Regions from separate parts of the Azospirillum baldaniorum genome, predicted to be linked through region 1. Evidence: predicted binding sites of a transcription regulator. Region 1 holds the regulator's gene; each other region holds the start of a gene.

Region 1 (4,009 bases):
CTCGGCGTTCCGAAGGTGGAGAGCGCCGCCGCCCGCATCCGCGCGCTGAACCCCGACGTGGCGGTGGAGGTGCACAAGACGCGCCTGACGAAGGACAACGCGCTGGACCTGATCGGCCGCTACGACATCGTGGCCGACGGGTCGGACAATTTCGCCACGCGCTTCCTGCTGAACGACGCCTGCTACTTCGCGAAGAAGACGCTGGTGTCGGCGGCGATCCTGCGCTTCGACGGTCAGGTGTCCACCTTCAAGGCGCATCTCGGCGATCCGCACCCCTGCTACCGCTGCCTGTTCCCGGAGCCGCCGCCGCGCGGTCTGGTGCCGTCCTGCTCCGAGGGCGGCGTGCTGGGAGCGCTGGCCGGCTTCGTCGGTTCGCTCCAGACGACCGAGGTGCTGAAGGAAATCATGGGCATCGGCGAAGGCCTGTCGGGCAGCCTGATGATGCTGGACACGCTGCACGCCTCCTTCCAGCGCATCACCGTGCGCCGCGACCCGGACTGCCCCCTGTGCGGCACCCACCCGACCATCCACGACCTGTCCGCCCACTGAGCGGCGGCTGAGAGGTTCTCCCCATGGAAGGTCCTGAAAACCTGTCCATCGTCCTGTTTGCGGGCGGCTTCGACCGGGTGCACTACGCCCTGGTGATGGCCAGCGCGGCGGCGGCGACCAACCGCAAGGTCACGCTGTTCTTCACCGGCCGCGCGCTGAACACGCTGCTGGCCGGGGACTCCGACGGCGCGCCGGGCTGGCACCGGCTGGATCCCGCCGACGACGGCCGCCGCCCGGCGGAACGCGACGCCGCCTTCACCGCCAACGGGCTGGCCGGGTTCGAGGAGTTGCTGGAAGCCTGCGTGATGCTCAAGGTCACGGTCATGGCCTGCGAGATGGGCCTGCGCGCGCTCGGCCTGCCTGCCGGTGTGCCGCTGCGCCCCGACGTGCCGGTGAAGACCGGCGGTGTCGTCACCTTCCTGAACGACGCGCCGAAGACCGGCGCGATCCTGTTCGTGTGAGCACCATGACCGACGACCACAGCCCGGTGGACCACAGCCTGGTGATCGAACACGCGAACCGCTTCGAGGCGATCGCCGCGGAGGGCTTCGAGGGCCGGCCCTACCGGGACGCGCTGGTCCATCTGGCGCAGCATGTGACGGCGCATCCCGATCTCGCCCCGCGGGTGGCGCACGCCCTGCGCATGATGATCGGCTTCATCGAGGACAGCGACCCGGCGAAGCGCTTCGGCCCGAAGGTGGCGATTTTGCGGGAGGCGGTGGGGCTGCTGGAGGGGTAGCTTTCGCAACGAGCCCCCACCCCGGCCCTCCCCCGCTTCGCAGGGGAGGGAGATGGTCGCGAAGCGGCGGCTGTCCCCTCCCCTGCGAAGCGGGGGAGGGTTAGGGTGGGGGCAAGGTCAGCGCTTGGGCATTTCGTTCAGATGGACTTGCTGTCCAGCGCGTAGCCGGCCGAGCGGACGGTGCGGATCAGGTCCATCTCCGTCTCCTCGTTCATCGCCTTGCGCAGGCGGCGGATGTGCACGTCAACGGTGCGCGGCTCGACATAGACGTCATGGCCCCACACCACGTCGAGAAGCTGCTCGCGCGAGAAGACACGGCCGGGGTGCTGCATGAAATGGCGCAGCAGGCGGAACTCGGTCGGCCCCAGATGCACGTCGCGCCCGTTCCGGCGCACCCGGTGGGCGGCCAGATCCATGGTCACATCGGCGAACTGCAGAGTCTCGTCGGTCATGCCAGGGGCTGAGCGGCGCAGCACGGCGCGCATGCGGGCGACCAGCTCGGTCGGGGAGAAGGGCTTGGTGATGTAGTCGTCGGCGCCGGAATTCAGGCCGCGCACGCGGTCCGCCTCCTCGCCGCGGGCGGTCAGCATGATGATCGGGATGTCGCGCATCTTGCTGTTGCGGCGCATCTGGCGGCAGACCTCCAGGCCCGACATCAGCGGCAGCATCCAGTCGAGCAGGACGATGTTCGGCGTCTGCTCGCCGGCCAGCAGAAGGGCCTCCTCGCCGTCGGTTGCGGCGTTCACGCGGAAGCCTTCCTTCTCCAGATTGTACTTCAGCAGCGTCACGATGTCGGCTTCGTCCTCGACGATGAGAACGAGCGGCTTCAGCGCCGAATTCATGCTTGTCCCGCTCCCACTGCGCGTCTCGCCGTCACGCGGCATGTCCCGCTCCATCGTTATCCGGGCCGCCGTCCCGCGGCAATCCCCGTTCCACAGCCTCCGTGGCCGCATCCATGACCGAACCGCCCGGCTCGACCACGGCGAAGCTGCTGCCGTCGTTCTTCGGACGCGCCGCGCGCAGCGTCGTCCCGACCACCAGATAATGGATGGTCTCGGCGATGTTGGTGGCGTGGTCGCCGATCCGCTCCAGGTTCTTCGCCATGAACAGCAGGTGCGTGCAGGGCGTGATGTTGCGCGGGTCCTCCATCATGTAGGTCAGGACTTCGCGGAACAGGCTGGTGTAGAGGTCGTCCAGCTCCTCGTCGCGCTCCCAGGCGGCGATGGCGCGCTGGACGTCGCGCTCGATGTAGGCGTCCAGCACGTCCTTCATGATCGACTCGACCAGCCGCCCCATGCGCGGGATGGCCACCGCCGGGCGCACCACCGGCACCTGGGCCAGCGCCAGCGAGCGCTTGGCGATGTTGGAGGCGTAGTCGCCGATCCGCTCCAGGTCCGACGCGATCTTCAGCGCCGACACGATCTCGCGCAGGTCCTGGGCCAGCGGCTGGCGCAGGGCGAGCAGGCGCACGGCCTCGGCGTCGATGTCGCGCTCGTAGGCGTCGATGCGCTGGTCGGCCTGCATGACCTGGGCGGCCAGCGCGACGTCCCGGCGGGCCACCGCCTTCACGGCGGCGTCCACCTGCGCCTCGGCGACGCCACCCATCTGGGTGATCAGGTTGGACAGGCGCTCAAGTTCGTGCGCGAAGGAGCGCACGATGTGTTCGGTGCTCATGCTTCACGTCCTTCGCTGATGGAGGATTCGCGGCGAGGCGGGAGATCAGCCGTAGCGGCCGGTGATGTAGCCCTGGGTGCGCTCGTCCCGCGGGTTGGTGAAGATTTCTTCGGTGTCGTCGCACTCCACCATGTCGCCCAGATGGAAGAAGGCGGTCTTCTGGGAGACGCGGGCCGCCTGCTGCATGTTGTGGGTGACGATGACGATCGTGTAGTTCTCGCGCAGCTCGTCGATCAACTCCTCGATGTGGGCCGTCGCGATGGGGTCGAGCGCCGAGCAGGGCTCGTCCATCAGGATCACCTCGGGGCTGACGGCGATGGCGCGGGCAATGCAGAGGCGCTGCTGCTGGCCGCCGGACAGGCCGGTGCCCGGCTCGCGCAGGCGGTCCTTCACCTCGTTCCACAGGCCGGCGCGCTTCAGCGAGGTCTGGACGATCTCGTCCATCTCGTCGCGGTGGCTGGCGATGCCGTGGATGCGCGGGCCGTAGGCGATGTTGTCGTAGATCGACTTCGGGAACGGGTTCGGCTTCTGGAAGACCATGCCGACGCGGGCGCGGAGCTGCACGGCGTCGATGGACTTGCCGTAGACATCCTCGCCGTCGAGCGCGATCAGCCCCTCGACGCGGCAGTTCTCGATGGTGTCGTTCATGCGGTTCAGGCAGCGCAGGAACGTCGACTTGCCGCAGCCGGACGGGCCGATCAGCGCCATCACGCGGTTTTCCTGGATTTCCAGGTTGATGCCCTTGAGCGCCTGCTTGGCCCCGTAGAACACCTTGACGTCGCGGGCGACCATCTTGGTGCCGTGGATGCCGGCGGCGGGACGCGAAGGCATGGCCGTGGCCGGGATGTGGGTCTGGACGCTCATGGGGTTACCAACGCCTCTCGAATTTCTTGCGCAGGAAGACGGCCAGGCCGTTCATCAGGATGAGGAAGGCGAGCAGGATCAGGATCGCCGCGGAGGTGCGCTCCGTGAAGGCCCGCTCGGGGCTGTCCGCCCACATGTAGATCTGCACCGGGATGGCCGTGGCGCTGTCGGTCAGGCCGCCCG
Region 2 (4,009 bases), 980 kb from region 1:
GCTTGACGTAGAGCGCGCCGATGCCCTTGGGCGCGTGCAGCTTGTGGCCGGACAGCGACAGCATGTCCACCGCGCTGCTGGCGAGCGTCATCGGGATCTTGCCGACCGCCTGCACGGCGTCGGTGTGGAACACCGCGCTGGCGGCCTTGGCGAGCTGGGCCAGCTCCTCGATCGGGAAGATCGTCCCGGTCTCGTTGTTCGCCCACATGATCGAGACAATGGCGACGTCCGGCGACAGGGCCGCCTTGTAGGCGTCCAGGTCCAGGTTGCCCCGGTTGTCCACGCCGATGCGGTGGACGGTGTAGCCGCGCTTTTTCTCCAGATAGTCGCACAGCGCCAGGACGGCGGGATGCTCGACCACGCTGGTGACGATGCTCTTCTTCTTCGGGTAGGCCTCCAGCACCGACAGGATGGCGGTGTTGTCGCTCTCCGTGCCGCCGGAGGTGAAGACGATCTCGCTGTCATGGGCGGCGCCGAGCAGCGCCTGCACCTGCTTGCGCGCCCATTCGATCTTGCCGCCCACCGCGGCGCCGAAGCCGTGCATGGAGGAGGGGTTGCCGAACTGCTCGGTGAACAGCGGCAGCATCTCCGCCAGCACCTCCGGATCGACGCGGGTGGTGGCGTTGTTGTCCAGGTAGATTCCCTGTGCGGTCATGGCTCAGGCCCCCACCGGCAGAAGGGAGGCGGGTTTGACGCGGACGAACTCGCCCAGCGCCTCGACCAGCTTGGCCTGCACGCCCATCATGGTGCCGGCGGACTGCGAACAGCCGGAGCAGGCGCCGGTCAGCCGGACGTAGATGTCCTTGCCGTCGATGTCCACCAGCTCTACGTCGCCGCCGTCGCGCTGGATCTGCGGGCGCAGCTCCTCGATGGCGACCATGATCTTCTGCATGCGCTGCACGTTCGTGAGCTTCGCCGGGGCGGCCTCGGCCTTCGGGGCCAGCGGCTTGATGGCGTCCAGCCCGACCGTGCCGGGGGCGTGCGGCTTGGGCGGGGCCAGCGCGCCGGTCTTGGCGAGCACGGCCTCCAGCACCTCCTCGATCTTCTCGTGGCAGGTCTGGCAGGAACCGCCGGCCTTGGTGTAGTGGGTGACCTCCTCCAGCGTGGTCAGGCTGTTGACGGTCACCGCGCGCTCGATCATCGCCGCGTCGATGCCGAAGCACTTGCAGACCAGCTCGCCTTCCTCGTGGTCGTCGACCCACTCCTCGCCCTTGAAGTTGGCGATGGCGGCGCGGAGCGCCTCGGCGCCCATGACCGAACAGTGCATCTTCTCCGGCGGCAGGCCGCCCAGATACTCGGCGATGTCGCGGTTGGTGACGGCCAGCGCCTCGTCCACCGTCTTGCCGATAATCATCTCCGTCAGCGCCGACGAGGACGCGATGGCCGAGCCGCAGCCGAAGGTCTGGAACTTCGCGTCCTCGATGACCTGGCTGTCGGGGTTGACCTTCATCATCAGCTTCAGGGCGTCGCCGCAGGTGATCGACCCGACCTCGCCCACGGCGTTCGCCTCATCCAGCGCGCCGGCGTTCTTCGGGTTGAAGAAGTGTTCCTTGACCTTGTCGGTGTAGTTCCACATGACGCCTTGCCTTTCCCGCGTTACCGGGTGGGGGGAGTGTTCGGGGTTAGTGGGCGGTGCCGCAGCCGCCGGCCGCCGGCGCGGAGGAGCAGCTGCCCCCCGGACCTGCCGAGAAGGACTTGCCGCAGCCGCAGCTGCCCGTGGCGTTCGGGTTGTCGAACTTGAAGCCCGCGCCCTCGACCCCTTCGACGAAATCGACCACCACGCCGGTCAGGAAGGGCTGGCTGGTCGGATCGACGAAGATCGTCACCGGGCCGAAGGTCAGCACGGCGTCTTCGTCGCCCGCCGTGGCCTCCAACCCCATCTGGTACTTCATGCCGGCGCAGCCGCCGTCGGCCACCGCGATGCGCAGGCCGGCCGCGGCGCCGCCGGACTTCGCCAGCACGCGCTCCAGGGTGTTCACCGCCGCATCCGTCAGGGTCACCATGTCTGCCGCCTCCAAATGCTTCGTCGGGCATGCCGACCGTTCCTGGTCATAGGATCAGCAAGCGGCGTGCCAAATTCTAAGTCTTTGATTTTGATGAATTGTCAGGTCGGGCGGCTGACGCCTTCCCGACAATTGTCGGGTCGGGGGCATGTCGGCTTTGTGACATCCTGCGACGAAAGGACGCACAAATTAATTGTGGGCTTTTGCGAAACCGGCTTGCGGCCCATACAGGATTGTCGGACGGGCGCACGGTTTTGCGAAACAACGGAAGGGGACGGGTGATGGAGCGGCCGGTCGAATTGCGGATGTCCAACGGGCGGATGGCCTTCGGCGAGGTGCCCGAGCACATCGACGAGAAACTGCAGGAGGCGGTGAAGGCCCGCCCCGACGCCGCGGCCTGTGAGGCCCTGCTGTGGGAGGCCCACCGGATGGGGCCGCGGGTGCTGCCGGTGTTCTACGCGCTCTACAAATTCTACTTCAACCGCAAGCGCTTCGCAGACGCGGAGCGGGTGGCGACGATCGGGCTGGACGCGGCGGCGCGCGAGGGTGGCTATGCTGGCGACTGGCGGAGCCTGCGCGTGGACAGCGCGGATTGGGCGAAGGAGGGGCCGCCACGCTTCACCCTCTTCACCCTGAAGGCGCTGGCCTTCATCAGCCTGCGCAGCGGGCGGGTGGAGGAGGCGAGGGCGATCCTCGCCAAGCTGACGGACATCGATCCGCAGGACCGGGTCGGCTACGGCGTCATCGCCGCGCTGGCGAAAGGTCTGGGGGAGGAGTGACTTGGGAAGAGGGGTGATTGACGGTTTGGTTCCGTCAGTCACCCGACCCGAAGCACACGGCCTCCGCGCCGCAATCGCGGCAGACCGGGGCACCGCAGGGGATCAGCCCGTCCCGTGCGCAGAGGAAGCGGTAGAGAAAAGCCTTCCAACGGGTGCCGGTGGCGTTCAGCAGGGCCAGCGAGTCGAAATGGCGCTCCATCAGCGCCGCGAGATGGCTCGGGCCGGCCAGTCCGAGATCCCGCCACAGCTCGCCCTCGTCGAGCATGGCCCGCGCCACGATGGCGGCGAGCCAGTCCTCCTCCTCGATGCCCAGCGAGCGGTGGGCGAGCAGAAGGGCGGCGATGTCGTCCGCCTCACTCCGGAGAAGCGGCGGCAAGGGGGTGGGCGAGCTGTCGGGAACAGGCAGGCCGGCCGCGAAGGCGCCGGGGAAATAGCGGTCCAGCAACTGGCCGAGCGCCCGGTCGTCGAGACCCAGCGCGCCCGGACCCGCCGACCAGCGGCGGGACAGGATGCAGGCGAACAGATGCGCGTCGAAGACGTTGCAGCGTCCCTGGCGGTCGGTCAGCCAGCGGTACAGAAGCGTGGTGTCGCCCACCCCCGGCGGGGCGGCGTGCAGGATGCCCATGGCGTCCTCCTCCGGGGGCGGGCGGCCGTCAGGCCGCTTCAGACAGGTTCAGGTAAGGTTGGCGACCCTCAGGCCGCCTGGGGCAAGTGGGTGATGCAGTTCTTGGAACAGACCTTGCCGCAGCTTTCGCAGCCGATGCAATTGCCGGCGTTCTTGACGCTCATGACCTTCTTCTCGGCCTCGTCGTCGAAGGCGTCGACGATGTCGCCGTCCTCGGTGATGCCGATCAGCTCCAGCACGTCGCGGCCGCAGACCTTGAAGCAGCGGCCGCAGCCGATGCACATCTTCTGGTCGATGCTTTCCACGAATTTCGGCGTCCAGGCGGCGCCGCCGCGGGTGGTGCCGGTCACGAACTCAGCCATCGTCTGCTCCTCAATCGGGCTTGGTGTCGGGGTTTTTGGTAGGGATGTGGGCGGGTGCTGGTCTTGCCCCCACCCCGGCCCTCCCCCGCTATCGCAGGGGAGGGAGATGATCGCGAAGCGGCGGCAGTTCCCTCCCCTGCGTCAGCGGGGGAGGGTTAGGGTGGGGGCACGGCTTACCAATCAGTCCGCTCAGGCGGACGCCGTCTCCAGCGCCTTCAGCGCGGCGCGCTTCTCGGTCAG
Region 3 (4,009 bases), 730 kb from region 1:
CAGCCGACACCGGAACCGTCGACCACGTCCAAGGGGCCGGGCACCGGGTAGGCGGCCACCGGCACGCCCGAGGCCAGCGCCTCCAGCAGCACCAGACCGAAGGTGTCGGTGCGCGACGGGAAGACGAAGACATCCGCCGCCGCGTAATGCTGGGCCAGTTCCTCGCCATGGCGGGCGCCGGCCCAATGGACCTCCGGGTATTTCTGCTGAAGCTCCGCGCGGGCCGGGCCGTCGCCGACCACCAGCTTGCTGCCCGGCAGGTCGAGCTTCAGGAACTCCTCCAGGTTCTTCTCCACCGCCACGCGCCCGACATAGAGGGCGATGGGGCGGGGCAGCGCCAGGAAGCCCTTGGCGCGGGGGCGGAACAGGTCGGTGTCCACGCCGCGCGTCCAGCGCCGGATGTTGGTGAAGCCGCGGGCGGCGAGGTCGCTCTCGATGGATGGCGTCGCCACCATCACCGCCGAGGACGGCCTGTGGAAGCGGCGCACCACCGCGTAGCTGAGCGCAAGGGGAACCGGCGCCCGGTCGCGCACATATTCGGGAAAGCGGGTGTGGTAGGCGGTGGTGAAGGGCCGGCCGCGGTGGAGGCAGTAGCGCCGGGCGGCGAAGCCCAGCGGCCCTTCGGTGGCGATGTGGATGCAGTCGGGGCGCAGCGCGTCGATCATCGCGTTCAGCCGCCGTCCCGCGCCCAGAGCCAGCCGGATTTCCGGATAGGTGGGCATGGGCACGGTGCGGAAGCGGTCGGGGCCGATCACCTCGACCCTATGGCCCATGGCCTCCAGCTCCGAGCGGACGGTGCCGATGGTGCGCACCACGCCGTTGACCTGGGGGAGCCAGGCGTCGGAGACGATCAGGATGTTCACGCCGCAACCGACTCCTTGGCCGCCTTCTCCTTCACATTCTCCGGCTTCTCCTTGGCCGGGATGCGGGCGGGCAGCGTCGTTGCGGCGCGCCGGCGGATGTCCGCCGCCCAATCGATGATCTCCAGCCGGCCGCAGGGATGCTCGACCAAGGCGGTGCAGGACTCGACCCAGTCGCCGTCGTTGCAATAGAGGATTCCTTCCATGTCGCGGATTTCCGCGGTGTGGATGTGGCCGCAGACGACTCCGTCCACCTTGCGGCGCCGGGCCTCGTCGCCGAGAGCGGTCTCGTAGTTGCCGATGAACTCGACCGCCGTCTTCGTCTTGTGCTTCAGGAAGGCGGACAGGGACCAGTAGGGGAAGCCCAGCTTGCGGCGGGCCCAGTTGAACAGCGTGTTGGCCTGGAGCAGGACCACGTAGGCGTTGTCGCCGATGAAGGCCAGCCAGCGGGCGTACTTCACCACCACGTCGAAGCGGTCGCCGTGGGTGACCAGAAGCTGCCTCCCGTCGGCGGTGACGTGGATCATCTCCTCGACCACCTGGACGCCGCCGAACTGCAGGCCGGCGTAATCGCGGGCGGCCTCGTCGTGGTTGCCGGGAATGTAATAGACCTGCACACCCTTGCGAGCCCGGCGCAGGATCTTCTGCACCACGTCGTTGTGCGCCTGCGGCCAGTACCAGGTCTTGCGCAGACGCCAACCGTCCACGATGTCGCCGACGAGATAGAGGTGGTCGGACTCGTTGTGCTTCAGGAAATCGAGAAGATACTCCGCCTTGCATCCCCGCGTGCCCAGATGGACGTCGGAGATCCAGATGCTGCGGTATCGCTTGACGTCGCGTGATGCGCTCATGCCCCGCTCCATCGCCGTTCCGGCAAGGGTTCGTTGAAACGTCTTCCCTATATCCGCGGGTCATTCTCTTGACAATATTTTCGATCACCCGCATCTGTTGGGGATGATGATTTTGGTAAGACTTCTTGACAGCGTAACAAAGGCGAAAAATGACTTTATCAAAACTGAAACAGGATGGTCATATTGGGGGCTGGTGTGGCTGACGGGGGCGAATCGGTGCCTGAGGCGTCCGGGCCGGCCGCGGCGAGCCGGCGTCGTCTTCTGGTCATCCACAATCCGGTGGCCGGCGCCCGCCGGGCGCGCCGTCTGGGTGCGGTGCTGGAACTGCTGGAGCAGCGCCACGGGGCCGTGGTGACGCTTCGGGCCACCGGCGGGCGCGGCGACGCGGAGGCGATGGCCCGGGCGGTGGCGCCCGGCGCCTTCGACGCGGTGGTCGCGGCGGGCGGCGACGGCACCATCAATGAGGTGGTCAACGGGCTGGGGACGCGCGGAGGCGAGGAGACGACGATTCCCTTGGGCATCGTGCCGCTGGGCACCGCCAACGTGCTGGCCCATGAACTGGACCTGCCGCTGGATGCGGAGGGCGTGGCGCGGGTGCTGGCGGAAGGGCGCACGCTGCCCGTGCATCTGGGTGTGGCGAATGGCCGCGCCTTCGCCATGATGGCCGGCGCCGGCCTGGACGCCTGGGTGGTCGAGCGGGTGGACACGCGGCTGAAGCGGCTGATCGGCAAGGGCGCCTATGCGGTGGAAACGCTGGTCCGGATCGCCGCGGGCGGTGGCGGTCCCTACCGCGTGGCGGTGGACGGCGCAGAGCCGGTGGAGGTCGCTTCCGTCATCGTCGCCAAGGGGCATTTCTACGGGGGGCGCTTCGTCTGTGCGCCGGACGCCCGGCTGACCGACCCACGGCTGCACGTCTGCCTGTTTCCGCGGGCGGGGCGGGGGAACGCCCTGCGCTACCTCTGGGGCGTCACCGCCGGGCGGCTGCCGCGCTTCCCCGACTACCGCATCCTGCCGGCCCGCCGGGTGGTCGTCGACGGGCCGGCGGGGGAGCCCGTGCAGGGCGACGGTGACGTGATCGCCCGTCTGCCGGCTGAGATCGGGCTGGCGCCGTGGGTCCTGCCGCTGCTGGCGCGCTGAACAGTGTTTTAAGAGTCCGTTAAGGGGTCTCTTGGGAAAATTACTTGGGAACATTCGATAATTACTTCGGTCTCTAAGGATTAAGGCCCCGCGGTCCAGGCGGGACCGCAAGGGGGAAGCCATGTCCACGTCGATCAACGCCTTGTTTTCGGCCACCACGGCCAGCAGCACCGTGACCGCCACCAAATGGAAGCCCGCCGGAGGCGCCGCGGAGGCGGAGGGGACCTGGAAGGCGGCCTCCGACGCCGGGTCCTCCGCGGGCTCCGCGGCCCTGGCCGCCTTGAAGGGCGAGGACAGCGTGGAACTCAGCGGGCTGGCCAAGTCGCTGACCGGCGTGGCGGGGAAGGTCTTCGCGTCCATCGGCTCCAAGGGCCGCGCGATGCTGGAAGACTTCGTCAAGTCTGGCAAGATGACCGAGAAGGACGTGGCGCTTGGGCTGCGTCAGATGGCGACCAACGCCGTGAAGGACCGCTACGTGAAGGAGCGGCCCCAGGACGAGGAGGACAAGGCCTGGGCGGAGGAGGCCGAACTGGCTGAAAAAGCCTTCAAGACCAAGACGGAGCGCATGGGCAAGGCCATGTCGGCCCTGAACGAGGCGCGGACCGCCGCCTACGACGCCTTCGGAAAGGACGAGGACACCGAGGCGTTCCAGGCGGCGATGGCCCCGGCCAATGCCCTCTTCCGCGCGGAGGCGGCGGACATCCAGCGCGAGGCGGTCGAAACCGCCGGTGGCGATCCGAACAAGATCATGGGAAAGGCCTTCGGGTATTCCCTGCAAAAGGGAGAGGACGCGTTCGAAAAGCTGGATTTCGGCGCGGAAGTGGAAGGCGGCGAGGGTGGGCTGCTGTCATCGGACAATGAGAAGGGAAAGGCCGCCGCCAAGCTAATGAATGACCTGGGCTTCGAGGGGAAGCTTTACGCAAACGGTCTCGCGCAGTACGCCGCGGACGTGGACATTCCCGGCATCGGGCGCGGTGAGGTCGACAAGAGCCGCCCAGGGGGCAAAGACTTCGAGCCCTCCGCCAAGGAGGAGGCCGAGGCCGCCGGACTGCCGCCGCCGCCCACCACGGTGCTGACCACCAGCCAGACCCCGGGGCTCCAGGGCTTTGCGAAGGTCGTGCAGGACGCCCGCGACTCGCTGGACGCCACCTACACGGCCAT
Region 4 (4,009 bases), on a different contig from region 1:
TCGCCCAGCACCTGGGCCACCGTGCCGCCGTAGCGCTCTACCGAGTCGGTGAGGACTTGCAGAATGGTGAGAAGGGTCTGGTCGGCCTCCTCCGGGTCGCGGCCCGACACCATGCTGGAGGATTCGACGATGTCGGCGAACAGGACGGTGACGACCTTGCGTTCCGCGCTGTTGCGCCGGGTCGCCCCGCTATCCGCCAATTCCGGGGCGCGCGTGGCGTCGGGTGCGGGCATGGGCCGGCAGGACGCCTTCCGAGGCGCCGCCGTGGGCATCGGTTGCGATTCGCCCAGATCCATATCCGTTCCGGCCATCGAAGCCCCCCTGCGGAGCGTCATCGGCATGTTAGAGGAAACAAACCCGAATGCGCAGACATTCAAAACAACGGTTGGGTAATTCCGTTGTGAACGAGGCAGCGTAACATATGTTGGTATGTTTTATCGCGCAATCCGCAAGCGGCGGGCCCCGCCCGCCTGCATTCCTGCCGTGCCGCGGCTCCTTCGACGCACGGATTGGTGTCGCGTGAAAAAATAGGCTTGCCTTGGCCGCCGCCGGGGCGTATACGGGCGCTCCTCCGCTGGAGCGGCGCGGGCGTAGCTCAGGGGTAGAGCACAACCTTGCCAAGGTTGGGGTCGAGGGTTCGAATCCCTTCGCCCGCTCCATTTTCAGCGCGGATGGTACGAAAAAGGGCGGCCTCGGGCCGCCCTTTTCGCGTTCTGCGCCGTGTCGCTGCGCTGGGTCGCCGGGGTGGAAGCCGGTGGCGGGCCTTTCGGCCCGCCGGCCCCGCTAAAGCGGATTGCAATCCGCTTTGGACCGCGACGGCGGTCCCGGTCGCACATGCGACCGGAGCCCGCCGGCGAATGAGGCGATATGTGTCTAAAGCGAACGGAAGTTCGCTTTAGGTCTGTCACCACAGCGCCAGCGACAGCTCGTAGAAGAGCGCGCCGACGACGGCGGTCGCCGGCAGAGTGATGACCCAGGCCATGACGATGCCCTGCGCCAGCCCCCAGCGCACCGCGCTGGTGCGGCGGGCGGCGCCGACGCCGATGATGGCCCCGGTGATGGTGTGGGTCGTGCTGACCGGCACGCCGAGCCACGTCGCGACGAACAGGGTGATGGCCCCGCCGGTCTCCGCGCAGGAGCCCTGGACCGGCTTCAGGTCGGTCAGCTTGGACCCCATGGTCTTGACGATGCGCCAGCCGCCGAACAGCGTGCCCAGCCCCATCGCGGCCTGACAGGTGATGACCACCCAGAAGGGCACGTGGAAGGTTTCCCCCAACAGGCCCTGGGAATAGAGCAGGACGGCGATGATGCCCATGGTCTTCTGGGCGTCGTTGCCGCCGTGTCCCAGGCTGTAGAGCGCGGCGGAGCCGATCTGGATGTGGCGGAACAGCCGGTCGACCGCGAAGGGCGTGCTGCGCCGGAAGATCCAGGACACCGCCACGATCATCACGCTGGCCAGCAGGAAGCCGACCACCGGCGAGACGACGATGGCCGCGGCGGTCTTCGCCAGACCGGACACCACCACGGCGTCCAGCCCGGCCTTCGCCACGCCGGCCCCGACGAGGCCGCCGATCAGCGCGTGGGAGGAGCTGGACGGGATGCCCAGCCACCAGGTGAAGACGTTCCAGACGATGGCGCCCATCAGCGCGCCGAAAATGACGTGCGGGTCAACCACCCCCGCCCCGACGATGCCGGTGCCGATGGTGGTCGCCACATGCAGCCCGAAGAACAGGAAGGCGATGAAATTGAAGAAGGCGGCCATCGCGACGGCGGTCCGCGGCGACAGCACGCGGGTGGAGACGACCGTCGCGATGGAGTTGGCCGCGTCGTGCAGCCCGTTGAGGAAATCGAAGAGGAGGGCGACGCCGATCAGCCCGATGAGGATGGGCAGGGCGAGGGTAGCGGCTTCCATGGGATCAGACCTGTTCGACGATGATGCCGTCGATGGTGTCGGCCACGTCCTCGCACGCATCGAGCACGCGTTCCAGCAGCTCGATGATCTCGCGTTGAAGGGCGTGTCGGTGGGTGATGGGGGAGTCGAGCCCGCCGCTCTCGTCGCGCAGCCGGTGATTGGCCTCGCGCAGGAGCCGGTCGCCTTCGCTCTCGATCCGCGAGACCTCGGCGGTCATCGCGTGGAGTTGCTCGACGTGTTTGGGGATGTCGCGGAGCAGGGGGATGCCCGCGCTCAGCCGGGCGGTGCAGCGCACGATGGCATCGGCCTGGGCGTGCATTTCCGGTGTGTAGTCGGTGAAGCCCGCCTCCACGAGGTGACGCGCGGTCTCCTCGATGAGGTTGAGCACGTCGTCCATCCGCTTGCCGAGTTCCTGGATGTCCGAACGGTCGAAGGGCACGATGAAGGTGCGGTGGACGGCGAGCTGGATCTCCTTCTCGATGGCGTCGGCCTCGCTCTCGACCCGGCGGATGGTCTGGAACCGCTCCTCCAGGTCCTGGCCGCTGGCCATCATCGCCCGCAGCGCCTCGGCGCCCGTGGCGACGGTCCGGGCATGCTCGGCGAACAGGTCGAAAAACCGTTCTTCGCGCGGCATCAGGGCCCGGAACAAATTCAGCATGCGTGGTTCTCCAACTTACGCCGGCCTGCAGGGCTGGGAACCCGCACGGACGCGTGCGAGCCTCAGCGTCGCGGCTGGTGTAACATCCCCGGCGCCCGTGGGGAGTCACAAAAGTGTCATGCCGGGCCGGCTTGCGGCGAGATTTCACGGGGGTACCCGGCGGAAAGACCGGTGATTTGCCGCGGCGGGCCGCTTATCCTGCCGCCGACGGATCGGCAACGGGGTGGCGCGTGGCAGGGGAAACACGGAACGGCTTGGAAACACGGAACGGCTCGGAAACACAAATCGGCCTGACGGCGGCCATCGTTTCGGTGGGCGTGTCCCCGGCGAACGGCGCCGAGCCGCGTGTGGTGACCGTGCGCAGCGGCTTCGAGATCCCCGAATCGCACCGCCGCGGCGACGAGCCGCCGCCCCACCGCGACGCCCTGCCGGGCGCCCCCTTCGATCCCGAGCGCTTCCGCACGCTTCAGGACGGCCTGCGCGCGGTGGCGGAGGACGCGGCCGGGCTGACCCTGCGCTATGTCGAGCAGCTTTACAGCTTCGGCGACCGCTACCGCGACCCGCACGAGCTGTTCGGCGGCCCGCGCTCGCTGGTGGTCGGCTATCTGGCCTTGCTGCGCGAGGCGCCGCTGCGCATCGACGGCGCGGAATGGCGCGGCCTGTACGAGTTCTTCCCCTGGGAGGACTGGCGCGATTCGCCGCCTGCGCTGCTCGATTCGGTGATCCGCCCGGCGCTGGCCCGTTGGGTCGCCGCGGCGCCGGACGAGCCCGCCCGCGCCCGCCGCGGCGAGCGCGCCCGCATGGCCTTCGCCCTGGACGGCGGGGAATGGGATTCCGAACGGGTGCTGGAACGCTACGAACTTCTCTACGAGGCCGGGCTGGTGGTGGAGGCGTTCCGCGACCACGACCTGGCCCGCCGGGCGGGGGTGGAGGAACGGACGGTGCGGCTGGAGATGCCCCGCGCGTTGGGCCGCCCGATGGCCCGCGACGGCCGCCGCGTCCTGGCGACGGCGCTGGAGCGGCTGCGCGGCAAGCTGAAATACCGCCCCATCGTGTTCGAGCTGCTGCCCCCGACCTTCACCCTGCACCGGCTTCAGCAGGTGGTCGAGGCGCTGTCCGGCGAGCGGCTGCACAAGCAGAATTTCCGCCGCCTGATGATCTCCGGCGGGCTGGTGGAGCCGACCGGCCAGTATGAGAGCCAGACCGGCGGGCGCCCCGCCGAACTCTACCGCTTCCGCCGAAGCGCCATCCTGGAGCGCACCAGCACGGGGGCTATCGCCGCCCCGGAGGATTGACCATCGCCGATCTGGGGGTATTCTCCCGCCAATGCCTAAAGAAGGGGAGCGAAAGCGCATGACCGACTTCGACAGCACCTGCGACCTCTACGACCGGTTCGAGAAGACCGCCCGCGTCGCCGACCCCGTCTTCCGCGATTTCGG

Evidence for each region. Region 1 encodes PhoB, which activates phosphate uptake and scavenging genes when phosphate is short. Its sites were predicted from a motif close to TNTCATAAAACTGTCA; they were not measured.
Region 2: a site for PhoB is predicted at 2,153-2,168, ahead of Sp245p_RS11705 (HesB/IscA family protein). Genes of this name have one in related genera too.
Region 3: a site for PhoB is predicted at 1,866-1,881, ahead of Sp245p_RS05265 (diacylglycerol/lipid kinase family protein). Genes of this name have one in related genera too.
Region 4: a site for PhoB is predicted at 2,674-2,689, ahead of Sp245p_RS18445 (DUF47 domain-containing protein). Genes of this name have one in related genera too.

The regions. Positions count from the first base shown of each region.
Region 1 is NZ_CP022253.1:390,539-394,547, reverse strand. Features, by position in the region: gene Sp245p_RS01815 (HesA/MoeB/ThiF family protein) at 1-549, shown strand, start outside; gene Sp245p_RS01810 (DsrE family protein) at 573-1,010, shown strand; gene Sp245p_RS01805 (hypothetical protein) at 1,016-1,288, shown strand; gene phoB (phosphate regulon transcriptional regulator PhoB) at 1,426-2,130, opposite strand; gene phoU (phosphate signaling complex protein PhoU) at 2,162-2,962, opposite strand; gene pstB (phosphate ABC transporter ATP-binding protein PstB) at 3,008-3,793, opposite strand; gene pstA (phosphate ABC transporter permease PstA) at 3,831-4,009, opposite strand, start outside.
Region 2 is NZ_CP022253.1:2,462,407-2,466,415, reverse strand. Features, by position in the region: gene nifS (cysteine desulfurase NifS) at 1-655, opposite strand, end outside; gene nifU (Fe-S cluster assembly protein NifU) at 659-1,576, opposite strand; gene Sp245p_RS11705 (HesB/IscA family protein) at 1,623-2,003, opposite strand; gene Sp245p_RS11700 (hypothetical protein) at 2,285-2,782, shown strand; gene Sp245p_RS11695 (nitrogen fixation protein NifQ) at 2,817-3,407, opposite strand; gene fdxB (ferredoxin III, nif-specific) at 3,476-3,769, opposite strand; gene Sp245p_RS11685 (CCE_0567 family metalloprotein) at 3,959-4,009, opposite strand, start outside.
Region 3 is NZ_CP022253.1:1,123,928-1,127,936, forward strand. Features, by position in the region: gene Sp245p_RS05255 (glycosyltransferase family 4 protein) at 1-863, opposite strand, end outside; gene Sp245p_RS05260 (UDP-2,3-diacylglucosamine diphosphatase) at 860-1,711, opposite strand; gene Sp245p_RS05265 (diacylglycerol/lipid kinase family protein) at 1,928-2,848, shown strand; gene Sp245p_RS05270 (hypothetical protein) at 2,970-4,009, shown strand, end outside.
Region 4 is NZ_CP022254.1:886,001-890,009, reverse strand. Features, by position in the region: gene Sp245p_RS18465 (cyclic nucleotide-binding domain-containing protein) at 1-233, opposite strand, end outside; tRNA gene Sp245p_RS18460 (tRNA-Gly) at 585-659, shown strand; gene Sp245p_RS18450 (inorganic phosphate transporter) at 905-1,912, opposite strand; gene Sp245p_RS18445 (DUF47 domain-containing protein) at 1,917-2,570, opposite strand; gene Sp245p_RS18440 (NUDIX hydrolase) at 2,825-3,865, shown strand; gene rraA (ribonuclease E activity regulator RraA) at 3,924-4,009, shown strand, end outside.